DNA from 3 places in the Pseudoxanthomonas sp. SE1 genome. Region 1 is predicted to be linked to each of the others. Evidence: predicted binding sites of a transcription regulator. Region 1 holds the regulator's gene; each other region holds the start of a gene.
What was found. The regulator HrcA, encoded in region 1, represses chaperone genes, less so after heat shock. The targets are predictions, from matches to a motif close to TTNGCACTCNNNNNNNNNGAGTGCNAA.
Positions count from the first base shown of each region.

Region 1 (2,265 bases):
GCTGGCCACCAGTGCGTCAAGCGCCGTCGGCGACAGGTCCTCGCGCTGCAGTTCGGCCAACTGGTGCTCCAGATAATTGATCCGGTCAGAGACATCGCCCTGGCCGGACAACTGTTCGCGTTCGCGCAGGAGGGTGCTCCACTTCTGCGCCGCGCCGCGCACCGCGCTGCGCTCGTCGCCGTTGCGGGCGAAGGCATCCAGCAGGTCCAGCTGGCTCTGGCGGGCGAGCAGGGCCTGGTGTTCATGCTGGCCGTGGATCTCCACCAGGCGGGCCGCGAGATCGGAAAGCTGCGACAGCGTCACGCTGCGGCCATTGATCCATGCACGCGAGCCGCCATCGGCGCGGATCACCCGGCGGAGCTGGCACTGGCCGTCATCATCCAGTTCGTTGTCCGCCAGCCACGCCTGTGCCGGCGACCCCGGTCCGGCCGAGAACTCGGCGGAGAGTTCCGCGCGTTCGGCGCCATGCCGGACCACGCCGCTGTCGGCCCGCAGGCCGGACAGGAAGCCGAGCGCGTCCACCAGCAGCGATTTGCCGGCGCCGGTTTCGCCTGAAATGACGGTCATGCCATCGCCGAACTCCAGCTCGGCGGCGCGGACGACGGCGAAATCCTTGATGGCGAGGTGTCTGAGCATGCGGCGGATTGTAAGCGGTGCCGGCTCAGGTTCTGAGACACCGGGGCGTTCGACTTGCAATGCCGCGGGCGCAACGTTATCTAACGGACATGAATTCGCCGTCGCCCCCGCTGGATCCGCGCGCCCGCCAACTGCTGCGCACGCTGATCTCGCGCTATATCCGCGACGGCGAGCCGGTGGGGTCGCAGACCCTGGCCCGGCACGCCGGGCTGGAAGTCAGTTCGGCGACGATCCGCAACATCCTCTCGGAACTCGAGGAGGTCGGATTGCTCAGTTCGCCGCATACCTCGGCCGGGCGCATCCCGACGGCGCAGGGCTACCGCGTGTTCGTGGACAGCCTGGTGCAGGTGAAGTCGCTGGGGGACGGCGAAGTGGCCCGGCTGCGCTCCGAGCTGCCGGCCGGCGCCGGCACCCAGGCGCTGCTGGGCAACGCCTCCGAGCTGCTGTCGGCCATGACCCATTTCGTCGGCGTGGTCAGCGTGCCGCGGCGCGAGCAGTTCGCCTTCCGCTACATCGACTTCGTCCCGCTGGATGGCCAGCGGGTGATGGCCATCCTGGTGTTCGCCGACAACGACGTGCAGAACCGGGTGATCGAAACACGGCGCGCCTATGAGCGCCCGGAACTGGAGCGCATCGCCAACTACCTGAACACCCAGTTCGCCGGCCGGCCGCTGTCCGAGATTCGCGCGAACCTGCTGCACGACCTGCGCAGGGCGCAGACCGAAATGGAAGGGCTGCTGGCCGAATCCATCGAACTGGCGGAGCAGGCCCTGACGCCACCCAACGACGATGTGGTGCTGGCAGGACAGACCCGGTTGATGGGGGTGCAGGAACTGTCCGACCTGGAACGGCTGCGGGACCTGTTCGAGGCCTTCGCCCGCAAGCGCGAGATCCTGCAGCTGCTGGAGCGCACGATCCGCGCGCCCGGCGTACGCATCTTCATCGGCGAGGACACCGGCCTGGCGCCGCATGATGGCGTCTCGGTGGTGACCGCTCCGTACATGGCGGGCGGGCAGGTGCTGGGCGTGCTGGGCGTCATCGGGCCTACCCGGATGGCCTATGACCGGGTCATCCCGGTGGTGCAGGCGGCGGCGGATGTGCTCGGCGCGGCCTTGAATCCGGAAACGCCGGCCCCATAGGTTGGGGCTTGGGCGGCCGGACTTGCCGCGATGGGACCCGAAATGAACCAACACGAACACGATTCCGACCTGGGCGGCGGCAACGAGCCGCAGGACGTCGAAGGCGCGCTGATCGCCGAACTGGAAACCCTCCGCAACGAAGTGGACCAGCTGCGCGCGGCGTCGCTGCTCGAGCGCGCCGACCTGGACAACCAGCGCAAGCGCGTGGCGCGCGACATCGAGCAGGCCCGCAAGTTCGCCAACGAACGCCTGCTGGGCGATCTGCTGCCGGTGTTCGACAGTCTGGATGCCGGGCTCGCAGCGGCGGGCAATGAGCCCAGTCCACTGCGCGACGGGCTTGAGCTGACATACAAGCAACTGCTGAAGGTGGCTGGCGACAACGGTCTGACCCTGCTCGACCCGGCCGGTGAAGCCTTCAACCCCGAGCACCACCAGGCCATCAGCCAGGCGGACGCGCCCGGCGCCGATCCCGGCAGCGTGGTGCAGGTGT
Region 1 is NZ_CP113783.1:1,963,313-1,965,577, forward strand. It holds gene recN (DNA repair protein RecN) at 1-636, opposite strand, end outside; gene hrcA (heat-inducible transcriptional repressor HrcA) at 726-1,775, shown strand; gene grpE (nucleotide exchange factor GrpE) at 1,818-2,265, shown strand, end outside.

Region 2 (2,265 bases), 1.5 Mb from region 1:
GCGCAGCATGGCGTGGCACACAAACGCTATTGGGACAACCTGGATGTGCAGGGATATGCGTATCGTCGCTTCGAAAGGACGGTGGATCGCGTCATCTTCCGCACGATGGACCGATATGCGCCGCTGTGGCTACACGTCTCGCTGGTGAGCTGTGTCGAACACATCAACGCGTTCCTAGGCTATGAGTTCCTGTCGCAAACCATCCTCGCCGACGCGGATCCGCGCATGCGCGATCTGATGGAGTGGCACTTCGCGGAAGAGATCGAGCACCGCGCGGTCGCCTTCGATCTCCTGCAGGCGATCACGCCTCATTATTCGGTGCGCTTGCTGGGCGCGCTGACGACGACGGCGCTCTTCTACCTGTTGATGGCCGGCATGGCAGCGTCACTGCTGGCCCAGGATCGCCTGTTGTGCAGGAAGGCCTCGGTACGCCAGCTGGTCCATCATCTCGGCAAGGGGCATGGGATGGGGCGCCGCACCCTTCGTCACCTGCGAGATTACCTGCGTCGGGACTTCCACCCTTCGTGCCTGACGGGTGCCGATGACCTCGCCGCCGAGGCGCTGGCGAGGCAGGCACGGGCAGTGCCGCCCGCGATCATGCCGATGTCCCCCCAAACCTGAACGCCAGGTCGCCAGAGCGCGCGGAGTCGTTTCCCGCCGCCAGGGCGGCGCGAAGACCGGTGAATCCAAGTAATTGATGGGGAAGGGGATATTTCTGGCCCGTCAGCCCGAGGGAGATTGTTGCAGACGTAGGACAATGGGGAACTTCTCCGGTGGTTAGCAGTCGAACCCCCCGACTGCTAACATCCATGCCCATGAGCCAGAACACATCTACTACCGCCCTGGTCACCAACAGCCTGCCGATTCCCAGTGCCCTGGGTTCGCTGGATGCCTATATCAGTGCCGTGCACCAGATCCAGGTGCTGTCGCTCGAAGATGAGCGCGCACTCGCCAACCGTTACCGCGAGAATGAAGACCTCGACGCGGCGCGCGAACTGGTGCACTCCCATCTGCGCTTCGTGGTGCATGTCGCCCGTGGTTACAACGGTTACGGCCTGCCGCTGGGGGACCTGATCCAGGAAGGCAACATCGGCCTGATGAAGGCGGTGAAGCGTTTCGATCCCGACATGGGCGTGCGCCTGGTGAGCTTCGCGGTGCACTGGATCCGTGCCGAGATGCACGAGTTCATCCTGAAGAACTGGCGCATCGTGAAGGTCGCCACGACCAAGGCGCAGCGCAAGCTGTTCTTCAACCTGCGCAAGTCCAAGACGCGCCTGGGCTGGATGAATGCCGAGGAAGTCAGCGTCATCGCCAAGGACCTCAACGTGTCCGAGCGCGAAGTGCTGGAGATGGAAGCGCGCCTGTCCGGTCGCGACATCGGTTTCGACGCCTCCTCTGACGAGGATGAGGATCACGCCCCCCCGTCGCCGGCCAGCTATCTGGTCGCCCACGACGAAGATCCTTCGCAGGCCTACGAGCGTGCAGACAGCGAAGACAACCAGATGGAACTGCTGCGCGAGGGCCTCGCGAATCTGGATGAGCGTTCGCGCGATATCATCAAGCGTCGCTGGCTGGATGGCGACAGCAAGGTCACGCTGCAGGAACTGGCCGACGAGTACGGCATTTCCGCCGAGCGCGTCCGCCAGGTGGAGGCCAACGCGCTGAAGAAGATGAAGGCGCTGTTCGCTGCCTGACCCGGTATCGCGACAGCGTACTGAAGAGGCCCCGCAAGGGGCCTCTTTTCATTTGTGAGGTTCATGGATCGGAGGAAGTGTGATCCACTACGCCGCGATCCGCCTCGGGCGGCAATACCAAAGGGAGCAGGGCATGGCGTGGAACTACAAGCGGCAGTGGGTACTCGCGTTGGCAATGGCATGCGGCATGTTGGCGGCTGCGGGCAGCACGCCGGCCATGGCTGCCGAAACCGGCAACACCAAATCCTCCGGCGAACCGCGCGGCGTGAGTTTCAGCATCGATCGTGAGGAGTATGACGCGCAGGCCCGCGCCGCAATGCAGGTCGACCCGGTGGTGTCCGCGCAGCTTGGCGCGATTCGCAAGGTGGTGCTGGACGATGCCGCGAGCATGGACCAGCCCGGCCCTGACGTACTGGTGTTCGATGTCGAGGGCAGTCGCGGCAAGGGGCGCGTCACCGCACGTTTCATCACCGTCAGTGCGACGGAGGAAGCGCTTGGTCCCGGCGTGCTGGTGATGTCGGACGGCACCGAGCATGTGATCGAAGGTGACGCCGAGGCGTTGGCTGCGGAG
Region 2 is NZ_CP113783.1:429,737-432,001, forward strand. It holds gene OY559_RS02025 (metal-dependent hydrolase) at 1-621, shown strand, start outside; gene rpoH (RNA polymerase sigma factor RpoH) at 816-1,694, shown strand; gene OY559_RS02035 (hypothetical protein) at 1,774-2,265, shown strand, end outside.
Region 2: the regulator HrcA is predicted to act here: its motif matches at 778-804, upstream of rpoH (RNA polymerase sigma factor RpoH).

Region 3 (2,265 bases), 1.7 Mb from region 1:
GTAGCAGATGCCGGCGTCGGCGCAGCCCTGGTACTTGATCTTCAGCGTGATGCTGTCGGTGGTCGCCGTCGGCCGGCCGGGCAGGGTCGCAAGCAGCTCGCCGCGGTAGGTTTCGACGTCGCCGAAGAACTCGTCGCGATAGGCTTTGCCCTTCGGCAACTGCAGCGGCTGCGCGGCGAAGCCCGCGTCGGCCTCCACGCTGGTGCGATGCCGGTAAAGGTAATACCCGTCGGTGATCTTCCAGCGGATCTCGATGCGGTCGCGTGCAGGCGCGCTGGCCGTCAGCACGAAGGCCTCGTCCACCGGCAGCAGGTCGTCCTGGGTGATCGCGGCGGATGCGGCGGGCGCGATCAGCGAGGCGAGGGGCAGCAGGCAGGCGAGCAGGGTACGGATCAGCGTCATCGGGTCACTCGGGGGCACGGGCATCGGCCCGGGTTTCGACAGCGACCCAGTCCAGGTAGGCGGGCAGGCCGGCGGTTTCGACCGCCAGGATCTCCGGCAGTTCATACGGGTGCAGTTCGGCCAGCCGGGCCATCAGCGCATCGCGCCGGTCGGCGCTGGTCTTCGCCAGCAGCTGGACCTCGTTGGCCTGTTCCACCCGGCCCTGCCAGCGATAGGTCGACACCACGCCCGGTAGCACGCTGACGCAGGCGGCCAAGCGCTCGTCCACCAGCGCCCGCGCCAACCGCTGGGCGGTATCGGCATCGGGACAGGTCGACAGGATCAGGAAGACGGGCATGGGGCGGCGATTATCGCAGACCCCGCCCCGGCACCCGGTGCGACGGATATGCGCACACCCCCTTGAAACCACGCCGGGCACCCCGATATCCAACGCATCCCGGCCTGGCCGGGTTTTTGTACCCGTGGCGTTGGCAGTCTCCGTGGGGGAGTGCTAACATCGCCGCCCCTTTCCCAGTCCAATCAATCACTTAAGAGGATTGAAATGAGCAACATCAAGCCGCTGTATGACCGTCTGGTGGTCAAGCCGATCGAAGCCGAAGAAACCTCCGTCGGCGGCATCATCATTCCCGACGCCGCCAAGGAAAAGCCCACCAAGGGTGAAGTCGTCGCCGTCGGCGAAGGCAAGTTCATCGACGCCACCGGCGGCGTGCGCGCCCCGAAGGTCAAGGTCGGCGACAAGGTGATCTACGGCCAGTACTCCGGTTCGCCGTACAAGTACGAAGGCGTCGAGTACAAGATCATCAAGGAAGACGACGTCCTCGCGATCCTCGGCTGACGCCGAGGCGGGATTCGGCCTGCGAGATCCGGGATTCGCAACAGCGACACTCGCTGCAAGCGCCCGGTCCGTCCCGAAGTCCCGCTTTCCATCGAATCCCGCATCTCCAATCTCGAATCCCGGAGTTAAGCAACATGGCAGCCAAAGATATCCGTTTCGGTGAAGACGCCCGTACGCGCATGGTGCGCGGCGTGAACATCCTCGCCAATGCCGTCAAGGCCACCCTCGGCCCGAAGGGCCGCAACGTCGTGCTCGAGAAGAGCTTCGGCGCCCCGACCATCACCAAGGACGGCGTCTCCGTCGCCAAGGAAATCGAACTGGCCGACAAGTTCGAGAACATGGGCGCGCAGATGGTCAAGGAAGTCGCTTCCAAGACCTCCGACAACGCCGGTGACGGCACCACCACCGCCACCGTGCTGGCGCAGGCGTTCATCCGCGAAGGCTCCAAGGCCGTCGCCGCGGGCATGAACCCGATGGACCTCAAGCGCGGCATCGACCAGGCCGTGAAGGCCGCCGTCGAAGAGCTGAAGAAGCTCTCCAAGCCCACCGCCGACGACAAGGCCATCGCCCAGGTCGGCACCATCTCGGCCAACTCCGACAGCAACATCGGCGACATCATCGCCGAGGCCATGAAGAAGGTCGGCAAGGAAGGCGTGATCACCGTTGAAGAAGGCTCGGGCCTGGAGAACGAACTCGACGTCGTCGAGGGCATGCAGTTCGACCGCGGCTACCTGTCGCCGTACTTCATCAACAACCAGCAGTCGCAGCAGGTCGAATTCGACGACCCCTTCATCCTGATCCACGACAAGAAGGTCTCCAACGTCCGCGAACTGCTGCCGGTGCTGGAAGGCGTCGCCAAGGCCGGCAAGCCGCTGCTGATCGTGGCCGAGGAAGTGGAAGGCGAAGCCCTCGCCACGCTGGTGGTCAACACCATCCGCGGCATCGTGAAGGTCGCCGCCGTCAAGGCGCCGGGCTTCGGTGACCGCCGCAAGGCCATCCTGGAAGACATCGCCACGCTGACCAACGGC
Region 3 is NZ_CP113783.1:3,625,319-3,627,583, reverse strand. It holds gene OY559_RS17195 (protein-disulfide reductase DsbD family protein) at 1-402, opposite strand, end outside; gene cutA (divalent-cation tolerance protein CutA) at 407-739, opposite strand; gene OY559_RS17185 (co-chaperone GroES) at 944-1,237, shown strand; gene groL (chaperonin GroEL) at 1,372-2,265, shown strand, end outside.
Region 3: the regulator HrcA is predicted to act here: its motif matches at 870-896, upstream of OY559_RS17185 (co-chaperone GroES).